DNA from 4 places in the Bradyrhizobium sp. 87 genome. Region 3 is predicted to be linked to each of the others. Evidence: predicted binding sites of a transcription regulator. Region 3 holds the regulator's gene; each other region holds the start of a gene.
What was found. Region 3 encodes LexA, which represses DNA repair genes until DNA is damaged. Its sites were predicted from a motif close to TGTTCNNNNTGTGTTCNG; they were not measured.
Positions count from the first base shown of each region.

Region 1: the regulator LexA is predicted to act here: its motif matches at 3,109-3,126, upstream of IVB50_RS10840 (YifB family Mg chelatase-like AAA ATPase).
Region 2: the regulator LexA is predicted to act here: its motif matches at 3,176-3,193, upstream of IVB50_RS05280 (UvrD-helicase domain-containing protein).
Region 4: the regulator LexA is predicted to act here: its motif matches at 1,367-1,384, upstream of IVB50_RS17150 (single-stranded DNA-binding protein).

Region 1 is NZ_JADPIQ010000048.1:258,055-262,528, reverse strand. It holds gene IVB50_RS10860 (pilus assembly protein CpaD) at 1-489, shown strand, start outside; gene IVB50_RS10855 (AAA family ATPase) at 486-1,775, shown strand; gene IVB50_RS10850 (tetratricopeptide repeat protein) at 1,845-2,630, opposite strand; gene IVB50_RS10845 (PilZ domain-containing protein) at 2,711-2,956, opposite strand; gene IVB50_RS10840 (YifB family Mg chelatase-like AAA ATPase) at 3,185-4,474, shown strand, end outside.
Region 2 is NZ_JADPIQ010000022.1:159,688-164,161, forward strand. It holds gene IVB50_RS05255 (SulP family inorganic anion transporter) at 1-499, shown strand, start outside; gene IVB50_RS05260 (hypothetical protein) at 506-868, opposite strand; gene IVB50_RS05265 (FAD-linked oxidase C-terminal domain-containing protein) at 919-2,343, opposite strand; gene IVB50_RS05270 (thioesterase family protein) at 2,431-2,937, shown strand; gene IVB50_RS05275 (DUF1328 domain-containing protein) at 2,943-3,116, opposite strand; gene IVB50_RS05280 (UvrD-helicase domain-containing protein) at 3,351-4,474, shown strand, end outside.
Region 3 is NZ_JADPIQ010000075.1:12,887-17,360, reverse strand. It holds gene glp (gephyrin-like molybdotransferase Glp) at 1-1,021, shown strand, start outside; gene lexA (transcriptional repressor LexA) at 1,198-1,899, shown strand; gene IVB50_RS16635 (hypothetical protein) at 2,393-2,827, shown strand; gene IVB50_RS16630 (ComEC/Rec2 family competence protein) at 2,966-4,474, opposite strand, start outside.
Region 4 is NZ_JADPIQ010000075.1:115,971-120,444, reverse strand. It holds gene gyrA (DNA gyrase subunit A) at 1-335, opposite strand, end outside; gene IVB50_RS17150 (single-stranded DNA-binding protein) at 706-1,203, opposite strand; gene IVB50_RS17145 (outer membrane beta-barrel protein) at 1,662-2,444, shown strand; gene IVB50_RS17140 (outer membrane protein) at 2,675-3,364, shown strand; gene uvrA (excinuclease ABC subunit UvrA) at 3,647-4,474, shown strand, end outside.

The DNA of each region.
Region 1 (4,474 bases), on a different contig from region 3:
GACTGGGTGCGCGAAGGCACCGGCTCGGTCGTGGTCGACGTCCCGGTCAACGCGGCGAATTCGCGCGCGGCGGCGGCGACCTATCACGAGATCCGTTCCGTGCTCGCATCCGTCGGCGTGCCATCGCGTGCCATCGTCCAGCATCCCTATCGGCCCGAGGATCCAGGGCTGCTGCCCACCATCCGCCTGAGCTATTCCCGGATCGCCGCGGTCGCCGGCCCCTGCGGGCTGTGGCCGGAAGATATCGGCCCCTCCATCCTCGACCCCGGCTACAACGAGAACCGGCCCTATTTCAATCTGGGCTGCGCCAGCCAGCGCAACCTCGCGGCCATGATCGACAATCCGGCCGACCTGGAGCAGCCGCGGTCCGAGACGCCGGTCTATAACGCACGGCGTGACATGGCCTTCGAGCGCTATCGCAAGGGCACGCCGATCGCGAGCAGCAATCCAGACGCCGACAAGGCCAAACTCAGCGATACAGGCAGATGACACGCGTCCACGACGAAGAAGCGGACGATCCGCAGCACCCCGAGGAACACATTGCGCCGGTTCCTCGCATCTCCGTGCAAGCCTTTTGCGAGACCGCGCAGACGCTCGCCGCGGTGACCGCGGCCGGGCAGGATCGCCGTCTCGCCAAGGCGCATCTCACGGCCAAGGACGGTGGCCTCGCGGCGGCAATCGAAGTCTATGAAACGATGCCGACGCCGAACGTCATCGTGATCGAATCCGACGGCACCCGCGACATCCTCGAGGGCCTCGACGACCTCGCCGGCGTCTGCGATCCCGGCACCCGTGTGGTCGTGATCGGCAATCCCAACGACACCGCGCCCTATCGCGAGTTGGTCCGCCGCGGCGTCAACGACTATGTGGTGGGACCGGTCGAAACGCTCGACGTCGTCCGCTCGATCTGCAGCCTGTTCTCGGCGTCCGAAACCATCATCACCGGCCGCGTCATCGCGGTGGTCGGGGCCAAGGGCGGTGTCGGTGCCTCCACCGTCGCGCACAATGTGGCCTGGACCATCGCCCGCGACCTCGCGCTCGATTCCGTCGTGATCGATCTCGACCTCGCCTTCGGCACCGCGGGTCTCGACTACAACCAGGACCCGGTGCAAGGCATCGCCAATGCGGTGCTGTCGCAGGATCGGCCGGACACGGCCCTGATAGAGCGTCTGCTCTCCAAATGCACCGAGCGTCTCAGCCTGCTTGCTGCGCCCGCCACCCTTGACCGCGTCTACGATTTCGGCGCGGAGGCCTTTGACGCGGTGTTCGACACGCTGCGCATGGCCACGCCCTGCATCGTGCTCGATGTTCCCCATCAATGGTCGGGCTGGACCCGTCGCGCGCTGGTCAACGCGGACGACATCGTCATCGTGGCCGAGCCCGATCTTGCGAACCTGCGCAACACCAAGAACATGCTGAACGTCTTGAAGGCGGCGCGGCCGAACGACCGGCCGCCGCTCTACTGCATCAACCAGGTCGGCATGCCCAAGCGGGCGGAGATCGAGGTCAAGGCCTTCGCCAAGACCATGGAGAGCCAGCCGATCGCGGTGATCCCGTTCGATTCGAAGCTGTTCTCGACCGCGGCCAACAACGGCCAGATGATCGCGGAGGTCTCCAAGAGCCACCGCACCACCGAGCTGTTCCAGAACATGGCGAACCGCCTCGCCGGGCGGGGCGAAGTGAAGAAGCCGAAGCGCTCGCTGCTCGGGCCGCTGCTGAAGAAGCTGAAGGGCAGGTCGGGTCGCGGGTCAGCCCCGCATCGCAAGGCATCCTGAGCAAGGCGTTCTGAGCAAGGCGTTCGGACCAAGGCTTCCTGACACGGCATCCTGACGCGCGCGAGCGAGTTACTTCTCCGCCCGCTGCTGCTTCTTCACCAGCAACTGCCGCAGCGCCGTGACCTTGGCCGCCGCCTGATCCGGCGGCAGGTCCGCCTTCACGATGGCTTCGGCCTCGGCCTGCTTTCCTTCGAGTCCCAGCACGAGCGCGAGATTGGCGCGCACGCGGAAATCGGCGGGATTGCGCTCGTGCGCCCGGCGCATCGTTTCCTCAGCCCGCGGCAGATTGTTCTGCAGCATGTAGGACAGTCCGAGATTGGACAGCACCGACGGCTCGTCCGGCACGATCTTCAGCGCGGCGGCGTAATATTGCTGCGCCTCCTCGTTGCGACCGAGCTGATCGAGCGCGGCGCCTTGCGCCGACAGGATATGCCAGTCGGGATCCTCGGGCGAATGCGCGCGGCCGAGGACGTCGAACGCCTGCTGGAAACTGCCGCTGTCGGCGAGCGCACGGCCGTAGCCGGCGAGCAGCGCCTTGTTGCTGGAATGGGCGAGCACGGCCTGCTCCAGCACCGCGAGCGCCTGCGCGCGCTGGCCGGTCTGGCGCAACGCCTTGCCGTATTCGAGCGCGACGTTGGGATCGCCAGGCTTGGCGCGATAGCGCTCGCGCAGCGCATCCATGTCCGGCTTCACGTCCGGCTTGGCCTCGGCCCTGCCAGCCGTGTCCGACTTTCCGCCGAGCGCGCCGGTGATGTCCTCGATGCCGGTTGTCTGACAGCCGCCGAGGGCCAGGATCAGAAGCGCGGAAAACAGATATCTCGCCGGAAGAGAGGCGACGGACAAACGCTTGGACATACTCTGATCACTCGGCGACTGATCAGAGATGCTTACCGATTAACGCTAAAGTCCCGTTAAGGCGGGGCGCTTCCGAAAGCTCAGTCGGTGAATTCAGCGCCGAACTCGCAGCCGATGCGCCAGCGCAGGCGGCACTGCCGGGAATAGTCGGGCGCGAAGATGATGGTGAATTGCGGCGGCACTTCCAGAAATTCCGCCACGACTTTCACGCCGCCATCCGAAATATCCGTGATCGTGCAGTCCCGCGGCAGCGAACCCGCGCCAAAATGAATCTTGGCGAGCCGCGTGCACATCCGTCGTTCGCTTCTCCGGCGATTTGCAAGCATTTGAATTGTTCACCCGTTAGACCACGGCCCATCCCGCACCCCTAGGAGTAGCGGACATTCGTTGGAATGTGCTGAGCAGAGCAGCTTGCATTCGAGGCGTAGTGTCTTCGTCGTGTTTACGATTGGTTAGGACCTTCCGGCGCCCCTCGACCCGTTCCTGTATTGTTCTTGCAAGAATTGGCCCGCTCTGCTACCCCTAATTGTGCAAAAGGGCAGGCTGGTTCGGGCATGGTTCAGCGGGTTTCTACCGTCGCCTTTGAGGGGATCGAGGCCCGCGCGGTCGACGTGCAGGTGCAGGTCGCGCCCGGTCTGCCGGCCTTCGCGATCGTCGGTCTCCCGGACAAGGCGGTGTCGGAGGCGCGCGAGCGGGTCCGCTCGGCGCTGATCGCCTCGGGGCTGGCGCTGCCGGCGCGGCGGATCACCGTCAATCTCGCGCCCGCCGATTTGCCCAAGGAGGGCAGCCATTATGACCTGCCGATCGCGCTCGGCCTGATGGGGGCGATCGGCGCGATCCCTCCGGATGCGCTGTCCGGCTTCACCGTTCTGGGCGAGCTTGGCCTCGACGGATCGATCGCGCCGGTCGCCGGTGTTCTTCCCGCCGCGATCGGCGCCAATGTGCGCGAGGAGGGGCTGATTTGTCCGGCGGCTTGCGGCTCGGAAGCGGCATGGGCGAGCCCGGACATCCAGATCATCGCCGCAAGTTCGCTGATCCAGATAGCCAACCATTTCAAGGGAACGCAGGTGCTGTCGCGGCCTGTGCCGAAGGTGCATGAAGCAGCAAGCTCGCCGCTCGACCTGCGCGACATCAAGGGCCAGGAGAGCGCCAAGCGGGCGCTGGAGATCGCGGCCGCCGGCGGCCATCACCTGCTGATGATCGGCGCGCCCGGCGCCGGCAAATCGATGCTGGCGGCACGCCTGCCCTCGATCCTGCCGCCGCTGTCACCGGGCGAGTTGCTCGAGGTCTCGATGATCGCCTCTGTTGCCGGCGAGATCGAGGGCGGCGCACTGACGGCGCGGCGGCCGTTTCGCTCGCCGCATCATTCCGCCAGCATGGCTGCGCTCACCGGCGGCGGCATGCGCGCCCGGCCCGGCGAGATCTCGCTCGCGCATCAGGGCGTGCTGTTCCTCGACGAGCTCCCCGAATTCGATCCGCGCGTGCTGGATTCGCTGCGCCAGCCGCTGGAGAACGGCGAGGTCTCGGTGTCCCGCGCCAATCACCGCGTCACCTATCCCGCACGCTTCATGCTGGTCGCGGCGATGAATCCCTGCCGCTGCGGCAATGCGTTCGAGCCCGGCTATGCCTGCAAGCGCGGCCGCATCGATCGCTGCACGGGCGACTACCAGGCCCGCATCTCGGGGCCGCTGATGGACCGCATCGATTTGCGCATCGAGGTTCCCGCGGTGACCGCGGCCGATTTGATCCTGCCGCCGCCCGCAGAGGGCTCGGCCGAAGTCGCCGCGCGCGTGGCGGCGGCGCGGGATATCCAGCTCGCCCGCTACGCGGACGCCGGCCTGCCG
Region 2 (4,474 bases), on a different contig from region 3:
CGCGCTGATCATCGTGCTGCCGATCCAGCAAGGCGCGTTCCTCGGCATCGTGCTGTCGCTGCTGCACGGCATCTGGAGCACGACGCGCGCGCGGCTGGTCGAGTTCGAGCGCGTGCCGGGCACCACGATCTGGTGGCCGGCACATCCGCACATCGCCGGCGAGCGCATCGCCGGCGTCGCCGTGCTCGGGCTGCAGGCGCCGCTGTCCTTCCTCAACGCGCCCGGCTTTCGCAGCGACGTGATCAAGGTGCTCGGCACGATGCCGCCACAGCTGCTGGTGCTGGAGGCGAGCGGCATGGTCGAGATCGACTTCACCGCCGCGCAGATCCTGCTGGACGTGTTCAGGGCGTGCAGCGAACAGGGCGTCACCGTCGCGCTGGCCCGGCTGGAATCAGTGCGCGCGCAGGACGCGTTCGAGCGGTTTAGATTGTTCGACGCCCTGCCGAGAGAGCGTGTCTTCCACAGCGTCGACGAGGCCGTGCGGAAGTTGGCGCGATAACTGGGCTCACTGCGCCAATGGCGGGTGATCGCGCTGGATCGTTTCGCGGATCCAGCTGGCATGGATCGCGCGAAACAGGATTTGCGCCGTCTTGAGGTCGTTCGCCTTCATGCAGAGATCGACGATGCGACGGACTGCGTCGTCGCGCATCAGTCCATCCGAGATCTTCATCGCGATTTCCATCGCGACTTTCGCCGCGCGCTCGTAGCGCTCGCTGTCGCGCTTGTCGCTGCGCGCGCTACCTGCCGCGCTCGCCGCAGCGGCGTCACAGATCGCACGGATGCGCTCGGCGGCCTCGATGTCGCCGAGCGGCCGTTCGATCGCTTCGTCCCAGACGTCCTGACGCGTCTTGCGCGCGAACCACTGCATTGCCTGCTCCGTGGTGAGGGAGCGAGCATAAACGGCGGCCACGCCGCGCGCTACGCCTCCGGTACGATCTTCCCGGGATTGAAGATGTTCTGCGGATCGAGCGCCTTTTTCAGCGCCCGCATCGCGTCGATCGCCTCGGGGCCGAGCTCCGCCTTGAGGTATTTCTGCTTGCCCTGACCGATGCCGTGCTCGCCGGTGCAGGTGCCGTCCATCGCCTGCGCGCGCTCGACCAGCCGATGCATGAACTCCTCGCCGCGCGCCATCTCGTCGGCATCGTTGGTGTCGCAGACCAGCGAGCAGTGGAAATTGCCGTCGCCGACATGGCCGACGATCGGCGACAACAGGTTGAGGCGCTTGAGATCTTCCTCGGTCTCGCCGACGCATTCGGCAAGCCGCGAGATCGGCACGCAGACGTCGGTCGCGACCACCCCGATGCTGTCGCCGGGCCGCAGCGCTTTCACCGACCAATAGGCGTCGTGCCGCGCCTGCCACAGCTTTGTGCGATCCTCCGGCTTGGTGGTCCAGGAGAAGTCGCCGCCGCCGCAATCCCTGGCGATCTCGCCGAAGGCCTTGGACTGTTCGGCGACCTCGATCTCGCTGCCGTGGAATTCCATCAGCAGCAGCGGCGTTTCGGGCAGGGTCAACTTCGAATAGGCGTTGCAGGCCCGCACCTGCGCGGCGTTGAGCAGCTCGATGCGCGCCACGGGAATGCCGGTCTGGATCGCCAGGATCACGGCCTGACACGCCCCGTGCACGGTCTCGAACGACACCGCTCCGGCCGCGATCGTATCGGGGATGCCGCGCAGGCGGATGGTCAGCTCCGAGATGATGCCGAGCGTGCCCTCGGCGCCGACGAACAGATGCGTCAGGTCGTAGCCGGCGGATGATTTCTTCGCACGCGTGCCGGTCGTGATGATCTCGCCGTCGCCGCGGACCACTTTCAGCGCCAGCACACTGTCGCGCATGGTGCCGTAGCGCACCGCATTGGTGCCGGAAGCGCGGGTCGAGGCCATGCCACCGAGGGAAGCGTCCGCGCCGGGGTCGATCGGGAAGAACAGGCCCTGGTCGCGCAGATGCTCGTTGAGCGCCTTGCGGGTCACCCCGGGCTGGATCACGCAGTCGAGGTCCTCGGCATGCACCGCGAGCACCTTGTTCATGTCGCGCAGGTCGATGCAAATTCCGCCGGCGGGTGCGTTGACCTGGCCCTCGAGCGAGGTGCCGGTGCCGAAGGCGATGACAGGCACGCCGTTTTTCGCGCAGATCCGCACCACGTCCTGGATGTCGGCAGTCTCCTGCGCCATCACCACGCCGTCCGGCGGCTGGTTCACGATCCATGTGGTGGTATGGCCGTGCTGCTCGCGGACGGCTTGCGAGGTGATGAGGCGGTTGCCGAACCGCGCGGCAAGTTGCTCCAGCGCGCTCGCGAGGGCTTTCGGCGCCGGCCGCGGCGGATTATTGGTGATGGTCGTACCCACGGACGTTCCTCCCGACGAGACGAACCGTGGCAAAGGACATCTCACCGGTCAAGTCAAGCGACCGGACGCATAGCTGGGGAAGGACACATGCCGGAGACTGCTGCCACAACGATCGAGGGCGTGCCGTTCCGCTCGTCAATCATGCAGATCGAGCCGCAATGGATCGACTACAACGGCCACCTCAACATGGCCTATTACAACGTGATGTTCGACCGCGCGATCGACCAGATGTGGCTGACGCTCGGGATCGGACCGGGCTACATGAAGGAGCGCGGCGGCTCGACCTTCACCGCCGAATGCCACGTGCGGTATTTGCGCGAAATCCACCTCGACGATCTCGTGCAGGTCTCGGTCTGGCTGCTGGAAGCCGACGACAAGCGGCTGCACACCTTCCAGGAGCTGCGGCACGCGACCGAAGGATGGCTGTCCGCCACATCGGAAAACATGTCGCTTCACATCGACATGGGCTCACGAAAGGTGGCGGCTTTTCCCCCAGACATCCGTGAGCGCATCGCAGCGGTGGTCAAGGCCCACAGCGCCGTCCCGCGGCCCGAGGGCATCGGCCGGAACGTGGCGATGCCCTCGAAGCGGTAAGCGCGCTAAACCCTGTTACGACCCCGTGCCAGTCCGACAACGGCCGAGACCAGGAACAACACGACTGCGATGAAGAAGATGATCTTGGCGATTTCGATCGACGCGCCGGCGAGGCCGCCAAAGCCCAGGATACCGGCGATCAGGGCGATAACCAGAAACGTAACTACCCAGCTAAGCATGATCCGAACCTCTGTTTCGATGTCTGTCTGCGATCGGCGCGGCTGACGCGCCTCACTTGCAGAACCAATCGCCAACTCGGAACAATGGTTCCGGGCCGCTGAAGCCGGAAATTCGCCTGACCGACAGGAACAAATTGGCTTTCGGCGCACGTGGAAAACCCCTGTCCGCGGCCCCATATAGGGACCAATCCCTGTTAAGAAGGCTCCCCTTTCACCACCCCGCGGTGCCGGCAAATGATTCGCATGACCGAGCCGAGCAAGATCACGTCCCAGAGCGTCCCCGACCACCAGCCCGCAGCCGGCGGCATCGCCGCGCGTGCGCGCGCCTCGGTAGGCCCGCAATACCTGTCCGGGCTCAATCCGGAGCAGCGCGAGGCTGTGGAGACGCTGGACGGGCCGGTTCTGGTGCTGGCCGGCGCCGGCACCGGCAAGACCCGCGTGCTGACCACGCGCATCGCCCACATCCTGAGCCAGGGCCGCGCCCGCCCATCCGAAATCCTGTCGGTGACCTTCACCAACAAGGCCGCGCGCGAAATGAAACATCGGCTCGGTCAGATGCTCGGCCATGCCGTCGAAGGCATGCCGTGGCTCGGCACCTTCCACTCCATCGGCGGGCGCATCCTGCGCACCCACGCCGAGCTGGCGCAGCTCAAGTCGAACTTCACCGTGCTCGACGTCGACGATCAGGTCCGACTGCTCAAGCAGCTTCTGCAAGCCGACAATATCGACGACAAGCGCTGGCCGGCGCGCATGCTGGCCGGGCTGATCGACGGCTGGAAGAACCGCGGCCTGACGCCGTCGCAGGTGCCGTCGGGCGAAGCCGCCGTGTTCGCCAACGGCAAGGGCGGCAAGCTCTATGCGAGCTACCAGGAGCGGCTGAAGATCCTGAACGCCGCCGATTTCGGCGATCTGCTGCTCGAGGACATCCGCATCTTCCGCGAGCACCCGGATATCCTGCGGCAGTACCAGCAGCGCTTCAAATTCATCCTGGTCGATGAGTATCAAGACACCAACGTCGCTCAATATCTGTGGCTGCGGCTGCTGTCCCAAGCGCCGACTTCTTTTGCCTCTCCCCGCGTGCGGGGAGAGGTCGGATCGCCCGGCAGCGCAATTGCGCGCCCGAGCGATCCGGGTGAGGGGGACTCTCAGCAAGCTGAGCTCGTGGAGGCAGCCCCTCATCCTGACCTTCTCAGCGTGAGCGAAGCTCGTCGCGACCCCGCAAGCGGGGAGAAGGAGCAGACGCGCCACGTCAAAAACATCTGCTGCGTCGGCGACGACGACCAGTCGATCTATGGCTGGCGCGGCGCGGAGGTCGACAACATCCTGCGCTTCGACCATGATTTCCCCGGCGCCAAGGT
Region 3 (4,474 bases):
GACGATCGATTCGGAGCTCACCGTCATCGGCGAAGTCGCAGCGGGCCGACCGTTCGAGGGGACGGTCGGAGCCGGCGAGGCCGTGCGGATCTTCACCGGCGGCGTCGTTCCCTTTGGCGCGGACGCCGTCGTGATCCAGGAGGACACGGTCGCCGCCGGCAAGCGCATCACGATCAAGGAAGCCGCGATCGCCGGCCGGCACATCCGCCCCGCCGGCGTCGATTTCCGCGAGGGCGACGTGCTCCTGCGCAAGGGAAGCCGTCTGACCGAGCGAGACCTCGCGCTCGCCGCCGGGATGAATCATCCGCACCTTGCCGTTGTCAGGCGTCCGAAGGTCGCGATTCTCGCCACCGGCGACGAGCTGGTGATGCCGGGCACCACGCCCGGCCACGGCCAGATCGTCTATTCCAACGGCTACGCCCTGCACGCGCTCGCCCGCAGCGAGGGCGCCGAGACCATCGACCTCGGTATTGCCGCCGACACGCTCGAGGCCACCACCGCCGGCATCCGCCGCGCCCGCGAGAGCGGCGCCGACGTCCTGATCACGACCGGCGGCGCATCGGTCGGCGACCACGATCTGGTCCAGCAGGCACTGCGGGACGAAGGCATCGCGATGGCGTTCTGGAAGATCGCGATGCGGCCAGGCAAGCCGATGATGCACGGGCGACTCGGCGCAATGGGTGTGATCGGCCTGCCGGGCAATCCCGTATCGTCCTACGTGTGCGCTTTCCTGTTCATGGTGCCGCTGATTCGCGCCCTGTCGGGCCGTTCAGTGATTCACCATCGCCGTGAACGCGCCGTGCTCGGCCGCGACGTCGGCGCCAACGACCAGCGCGAGGACTATCTGCGCGCGCATCTTGAGGAGCGTGACGATGGCACACGCGTCGTTGTTCCCGTCAATCATCAGGACTCTTCGCTGCTTGCGAATCTCGCTGCAGCACAGGTACTTCTCGTCCGCGCACCATTCGCGCCGAAGGCCGAAGCCGGCACGGCTTGCGAAGTGTTGCGGCTCCCCGTCTGAGCGCCCCCGCAACGCGCGTTCCGCGCACTTTGCTCTGTTCACGGTAAATTAAGCAGTTGCGGAACATGTATCGAACATATAGTGTCTGTTCATGATTTGTTTCGAGCATGCAGCGGCTTATGGCCGAATTCAGCGTCTCGGAATCGGACGACATCAACCGGGGGACTTTGGTCGAGATGTTAACGCGCAAACAATACGAGCTTCTGCGGTTCATCAGTGAGCGTCTGAAGGAAAGCGGCGTGCCGCCCTCCTTCGACGAGATGAAGGATGCGCTCGATCTGCGCTCGAAGTCGGGCATCCATCGCCTGATCACGGCGCTCGAGGAGCGTGGCTTCATCCGACGCCTGCCCAACCGCGCCCGTGCGATTGAAGTCATCAAGCTGCCGGAGCTCCAGGCAGCCGCTGGCAGCCGCCGCGGCTTCACGCCGAGCGTCATCGAGGGCAATCTCGGCAAGGTGCGTGCGAGCGCGAGCCTGCCCGCTGACGAGGGCGAACGTCCCGTCGCGGTGCCGGTGATGGGCCGCATCGCGGCCGGCACGCCGATCGAGGCGTTGCAGACCCGCAGCCATACTATCAGCGTACCGCCTGACATGCTCGGCTCGGGCGAGCATTACGCGCTGGAAGTGCGCGGCGACTCGATGGTCGAAGCCGGCATTCTCGACGGCGACATGGCCCTGATCCAGCGCAACGAGAGCGCCGATACCGGCGACATCGTGGTGGCGCTGATCGACGACGAGGAAGCGACGCTGAAGCGCTTCCGCCGTCGCGGCGCCTCGATCGCGCTCGAGCCCGCCAACGCGGCCTATGAGGTCCGCATCCTGCCGCCCAACCGGGTGAAGATTCAGGGCAAGCTGATCGGGCTTTACCGGAAGTACTGATACCGGGAGTCTTTCTATCGGCAGTACTTCATATCGGAAGCACTTCATGCCGGAGGTGCTTGGCGCCTCGCGCGCTTCCGATCGGCATCGCCGGTCAGAGATTGGAGCGGATCATCGTCCGCTCCGGCTGGATAGCCTTTCTGGTTCTGCACAGACTATCCGGCCCCTCCTCCAACGCTGGCTCCTCGCCACGCCGACGAAGCAGCACCGCTTCAAGCAGCACCGCTTCGCGGCTCGGTTGTTCGAGGAAACAGCGACCAGCGGTCAAGTTCGGCCGTTGCAGCCAAGTTGGCAATGTTCGCGTACGCGCCTCCCGAATGCATCGCGGCGAGCTTTGTTCCTATTGAATTCGGGAAAGATAATGTGATCGCGGCTTGCGGAAGCCAGCCGCAGATTTGCCCACAACCAAGCAGAGCGTTCGTGCTTCCACTCTGATAGAGGCCTGCGCCTCGATAAGAGACGCGGGTTGCTATCCCAGCATGAGGAGCACCCGATGTGTGACTACAGCCTACATGCCGTCGCGTCGCGCCCCGCCGAAGTCGGCGAGACGATCGTCACGACAAGCTTCCGCGGCACCTCGACGCGCGGCTTCGCCTCTGCAGCCGATCCGTCTGTTGCCGTCTGCCTGCTGCCGGGGACGGAGCTCGCCTTCGCCGACGACGTCCGCTACGACAATCGCTGGATCTGGACGCGCACCATCAATTCCCGCGTGGGCAAGTTCGGCAAGATCGATCCGCACGTTCCCGACCGCCATCATGATGCGATCGAATTCCCCGACGGCAAATACGTGCTGGTGACGCAGCTCGTCGAAGGCCAGCGCGCGACGGTGCTGCAACTGCCGGTGACTCAGTCGGTCACCGAGCGCGAGCACAAGGCGCAGATCACCGCCGACAGGCAGCCGACCGTCACGCACCTGCCGATCGGCTGACAGAGCCGCCCTCCGGCTACGAAGTCGGAGGTCAGGATTGAATCGCCATCGCCGGCCGTGGCCGGCGAGATGGTGTGGTTTGCACCCCGCGAATCCGAACGGACGCACCGAACCACTGCGTTGCTCCGCACCATCAGATCAATCGTCGGCTTGCAGGTCGGTGTCCGCCGGCGTTGCGTCCTTGATGCGAGGCGCGGTCGACTTTGGCGCGAGGCTGCCGTCGAAATCATCCTCGCCGGCGCCGGCCGGCAACCAGGGGCGGCTCGTGCCTCTCGCCCTCACTGCCTGAACCACAAAACCGTCACCACGCTGCGTCAGCGCCAGCGCGCTCTGGCTGGCGAGCCGCTGCCGATCGACCACCATCGCCGCGCAATCGGGCGGCGCGGGACGTGTCGTCACCACCAGGGCGGCCCGACTGCAATCGTCTGCGAGAGCGTCGACGCGCAGTGCCAGCGCGACCAGCCTCCCGTCGGCCAGTGGCGTCACGCAGCCGGATTCGTCGCAGGACACGCCATCGGCAAGCGAGGCTCTGCCCGCATCGCGCGGATCGGCGTCGGCAGCGAGCCATTCCTTGAGCAGAAAGCTGTCCTTGTTCGTCCTGATCAGGTGCAGATATCCGTCCCTGCCCCGCACCGCGACGCTGGCGCCATCCCCGGCAATCAGGATGTCGGGCTGCCGCGCCGACAGTCCCCAGGGGATCGCTGCCAGCAGCACCAGGGCGCCGGACCAGCGCAGCGGCGTGCGCAACAAGCCGAGCACAATGATTCCCAGGCTCGCCGCGATCAGCGGCGCGATCCCGAACGCCGGGATGCGGCCCACCGCGCCCGGCAAGGCCGCGACCCAGCGCGAGACCGCGACCATCCACTCGATGCCAATCCCCATCAGCCACCAGAACACGCTGTCCAGCCCGAACGGCGCAGCAAGCAGCCCCAACAGCCCCGCCGGCATCACCAGCGCAGAGACCACCGGCATCGCGCCGAGATTGGCGAGCACGCCGAACGGCGTGACACGGTGGAAATGAAAGGCGGCATAGGGCGTCGTCGCAAGTCCCGCAATCAGCGAAGCCATGAACAGCATCGCAATCTCGCGCCGACCCCACATCGCAATGCGCGCAGTCGCCGAATTGTCCGGCGAGGCAAACAAATTGGGCATGTCGATCTGCACCAGTGCGACCAAGCCGAGCGTTGCCGCAAACGACATCTGAAAACTCGGATGCACCAGCGCTTCCGGCGCGACCGCCAGCACGATCAGCGCAGCCACAGCAAGCGTGCGGAAGGTGATGGCGCGGCGATCGACCATCACCGCGATCAGCACCACCGCCGTCATGAAGAACGACCTTTGCGTGGCGACCTCCGCGCCCGACAGCAGCAGGTAGAACGCAGCGGCGACCAGCGCGGCGGCGGCCGACCATTTCTTGATGGCGAAGCCGGCCGCCAATCCGGGGATCAGAGCGAGCAGCGCGCGCACCGCGAAGAACACGACGCCGGCAACGACGGCCATGTGATAACCGGAGATCGAGAGCACGTGGCCGAGGCCGGAGATGAACATCGCATCGTTGACGGGCGTGGTGATCGCATCGCGCCGCCCGGTGAGCAGCGCGGTCGCGATCGCCCGATTGTCGCCGTCGAGCGTCGCCCGGATGCGGGC
Region 4 (4,474 bases), 100 kb from region 3:
AGCGGCACGCGCATGGAGAAGTCCTGCGCCATCCGGACCATGGCGTCGTAGATCGACTGGTCGCCATGCGGATGATATTTACCGATGACGTCACCGACCACGCGGGCGGACTTGACGTACTTCTTGTCCGGCGTGTGCCCCTGCTCGTTCATCGAGTACAGGATGCGGCGATGCACCGGCTTCAGGCCATCGCGGGCGTCAGGCAGCGCCCGCGCCACGATCACGCTCATGGCGTAGTCGAGATAGGACTTCTTCATCTCCTCGAAGATGGAGACGGGGCGAATATCCGAGGGTTGCGCCGGCTGGTCGCCGGGCTTGTCGTCGTCGTCAGCCAAGGGGAAATCCGGTGAGGTTTTATCTGGGAATCATATAGCGCATCGAGCCTCTGATAACCACCCTCGCGGCGTTCTGGGAAGCGCTTTTTCCGCCTATTTTTCCAACAACTTAAGCCCTTGCGAGCGGTGTCTCGGACAGCACTCGCATCGGCCTTGCAAAATCGCCGCTCACGCGTGGAAAACCGCGCGGTGAGCTTGCCGCGTCGGCGCGTTTGCCAAGCCGCAATCCGAGCTCACCCCAAACATGAAGCGGGCCCGGAAATGCCGAGCCCGTCCTGTCGATTAGTGGGATGTTCTGACATGAGATGAGAAGCGCCGCCCATCCGGCCGGGCGTCCGCATCAGGCGCCGCGTTCTTGGAGCGGAATCGCTCAGAACGGGATATCGTCGTCCATGTCGCTGTTGCGGCCACCGCCGCCGGCGGCAACAGGGCGCCGCGGCGTGCTGCTGACCGGACCGGAGGAGCCGAAATCGCCGCCCGGCTCGTCGCCGAAGCTGCCGCCTCCGCCACCGCCGCTACGACCGTCCAGCATCGTCAAGGTCGAGTTGAACCCCTGCAGCACGACTTCGGTCGAGTACTTTTCGACACCGCTCTGGTCGGTCCATTTGCGGGTCTGGAGCGCACCCTCGACGTAAATCTTGGCGCCCTTCTTCAGATACTGTTCGGCGACCTTGCAGAGCCCTTCATTGAAGATCACGACGCGGTGCCACTCGGTCTTTTCCTTGCGCTCGCCAGTCGCCTTGTCGCGCCACGTCTCCGAAGTCGCGACGCTCAGATTGGCGATCGGCCGCCCGTCCTGGGTGCGGCGGATTTCAGGATCCTTGCCGAGATTTCCAACCAGAATGACCTTGTTGACGCTTCCCGCCATCTCCGCTCTCCGCTCCGAATGCCACTGAATTCAAGAAGGCCGGTCCGCTCCCGCGTTCCGCCGTGCCTGTTGAGGCGACCCTATACGCTCGCCGAACACTTGCGGACGACGATCAGGCCGTCACCCTTCCGGTTATCCCCACATATAGCATCGACCTCCGGTTCGTTCCAGATTTGTTCTTGGCGAAGACAGATCTGAAGGCGTGGGATCGATCGGCCACATGTGTTGCGGAAAGGACACGTCGATTGGAACCTTTGTAGGTTCCCAAAAATGGAAGAAAGAACTTAACATTCAGCAAGTTATGGGTACTCGCACTGCCCCGGTCTTGTTGCATTTGGGAGACGGACTCTGCCGCTCCGTAGAGCTACGGTTGCCTCGGACTTAGTTCATATGGGCCCTCGCGCCTGATCAGCCGCTTCGGGGACATAAGAAGCGGACGAAACCTGGGGAGACTGGCAATGAATAAGCTTCTTATTTGTGCAATCGGTGCAGTGGCGATGGGCTTGTCGGCTCCCGCAAGCGCGGCGGACATGGCCGCGCGTCCCTACACCAAAGCCCCGCCGCCGGCGGTTGCCGCCATCTACGACTGGAGCGGCTTCTACATCGGCATCAACGGCGGCGGTGGCTCCAGCCACAAGTGCTGGGACTTCGTCACGCCCGCGACCGGCGTTCTCGTCGGCGAAGGCTGTCACAATGCAACAGGGGGCACCGTCGGCGGCCAGATCGGCTATCGCTGGCAGTCCGCCAATTGGGTGTTCGGTCTGGAAGGCCAGGGCAACTGGGCTGACTTCCGGGGCGACAACGTGAGCACCCTCTTCCCTGGTACCGCTTTGGTGACGGGTGATCGCAACCGTTCCCGCATCGACGCTTTCGGTCTCATCACCGGTCAGGTCGGTTACGCCTGGAACAACGTGCTGCTTTACGTGAAGGGCGGCGCCGCCGTCGTCGGTGACAAGTACGACATCTACGCTGCTGCGGGTACGCCCGGCGCGGGCGCGCTGCTGGCTTCGGCCCGGGAGACTCGCTGGGGTGGCACGGTCGGGGCCGGTCTGGAATTCGGCTTCGCCCCGAACTGGTCGCTGGGCTTTGAGTACGACCACATCTTCCTTGGCGATCGCACGATCGGCTTCACAACGCCCGCGGGTGCGGTATTCGGCAGCGACCGGATTCGCCAGGACGTAGACATGGGCCTGGTGCGCTTGAACTATCGCTGGGGCGGTCCGGCCATCGCAAGGTACTGATCGCGCTGGACATATCGCACTTCGAAGGCCGGCCTTGCGCCGGCCTTTTGCTGTGCAGTTCTCCAATATTAATCGGTCAATAACCGTTCCGTTTTCCGACCGTTGTTGCTTTTGAGTGACACAACTTGCGGCTTCACTGGTGTAAGTACGGCATCAGTTGGGCAAGTGAGTCCGATGCCCTCCCTATCGTGGAAGGCACAATCAGAAACTGGGACTGGGATTAGTTGAAAATGAAAAAGGTTTTGTTGGCTTCGGCCTGTTTGTTCGCTCTCGCCGCCCCGGCTTCGGCCGCTGATCTCGCGGCGCGCCCCTACACCAAGGCCCCGGTGGCCATGGCTTCGGTCTACAACTGGACCGGCTTCTACCTCGGTATCGTCGGTGGCGGCGCTTGGGAAAATTCCTCGACCGACCCGAAGATGAAGGGCGGCTTCGTCGGCGGTACTGCCGGCTACAACTGGCAGACCGGCAATGTCGTGCTCGGCGTCGAGGCCGATGGTTCCTGGGCTGATGTCAGCGCGTCGGTCACCGGCCCCGTTGCCGTCCCCGGCTTCGGCCTCGTCAGCACCACCCTCAGCTCCAAAACCGATGCGATGGGAACCGTGCGCGGCCGCATCGGCTACGCCGTCAACAACGTCCTGTTCTACGGCACCGGTGGTTACGCCTGGATCGACAACAAGCTCAGCGTCAGCGCGCTCGGCGTGACCGTTTCCGACAGCAAGTGGCACTCCGGCTGGACCGTCGGTGCGGGCGTCGAAGCGTTCTTCGCTCCGCAGTGGTCGGTCAAGGGCGAGTACCTCTTTCGCAGCCTCGGCGGCGAGACCTACTTCTCGGGCGCCCTGCCCTCCGGCACGCTCGAGTTTCACACCGTGCAGGTCGGCGTGAACTATCACTTCGGGGGCCCGGTGGTCGCCAAGTACTGAGTTCAGTACTTAGCCCCAACGCCATCCGCGTTACGAAAGGCCGGCCTTGTGCCGGCCTTTTTGTTTTGTCGGGCACGTTGCCGCGCAGTTCCACCCTGCTCCTGCCAGATGCCGCCAGTGCGCCAACAATCCGTTGACGATTCGCAAGTCCCACTGGAAATCCGTCTCCGTTCTTCCTACGTTCGCTGACAACCCCATCGGCGCCGATCCCGGTTCCGGGCGAAGCGCGCCTTTTTTGTTGGCGCGATCGCGCGCCTTTGGGATTCCTTGAGGGCAACCCGGATGGATGAAGTGATCAAGGCGAAGCGCCAACAGCAGAACGTGGGATCAAACCTGCGCGCAATTACCATCCGTGGCGCGCGCGAGCACAATCTCAAGAACGTCGATGTCGAGATTCCCCGCGACAAGCTGGTGGTGTTCACGGGGCTGTCGGGCTCCGGCAAATCCTCGCTCGCGTTCGACACCATCTACGCCGAAGGCCAGCGCCGCTACGTCGAATCGCTGTCTGCCTACGCCCGCCAGTTCCTGGAGATGATGCAGAAGCCCGACGTCGACCAGATCGACGGCCTGTCGCCGGCGATCTCGATCGAGCAGAAGACGACGTCGAAGAACCCGCGCTCCACCGTCGGCACGGTGACCGAAATCTACGACTACATGCGCCTGCTGTGGGCGCGCGTCGGCGTGCCCTATTCGCCCGCCACCGGCCTGCCGATCGAGAGCCAGATCGTCTCGCAGATGGTCGATCGCGTGCTGGCGCTGCCCGAGGGCTCGCGCCTCTATCTGCTCGCGCCGGTCGTGCGCGGCCGCAAGGGCGAGTACCGCAAAGAGCTTGCCGAATGGCTCAAGAAGGGCTTTCAGCGCGTCAAGATCGACGGCGCCTTCCACGAGCTCGCCGAAGCCCCTGTTCTCGACAAGAAATTCCCGCACGACATCGACGTCGTCGTCGATCGCATCGTGGTGCGCCCCGACATCGGCCAGCGCCTCGCCGAAAGTTTCGAGACCGCGCTGAAACTTGCCGAGGGCCTCGCCGTCATCGAATTCGCGGATGCGCCGGCTGCGGCAGCACCCGCGGAAGAGAAGAAGAAGACCGCAAAGATCCACGACAAGAGC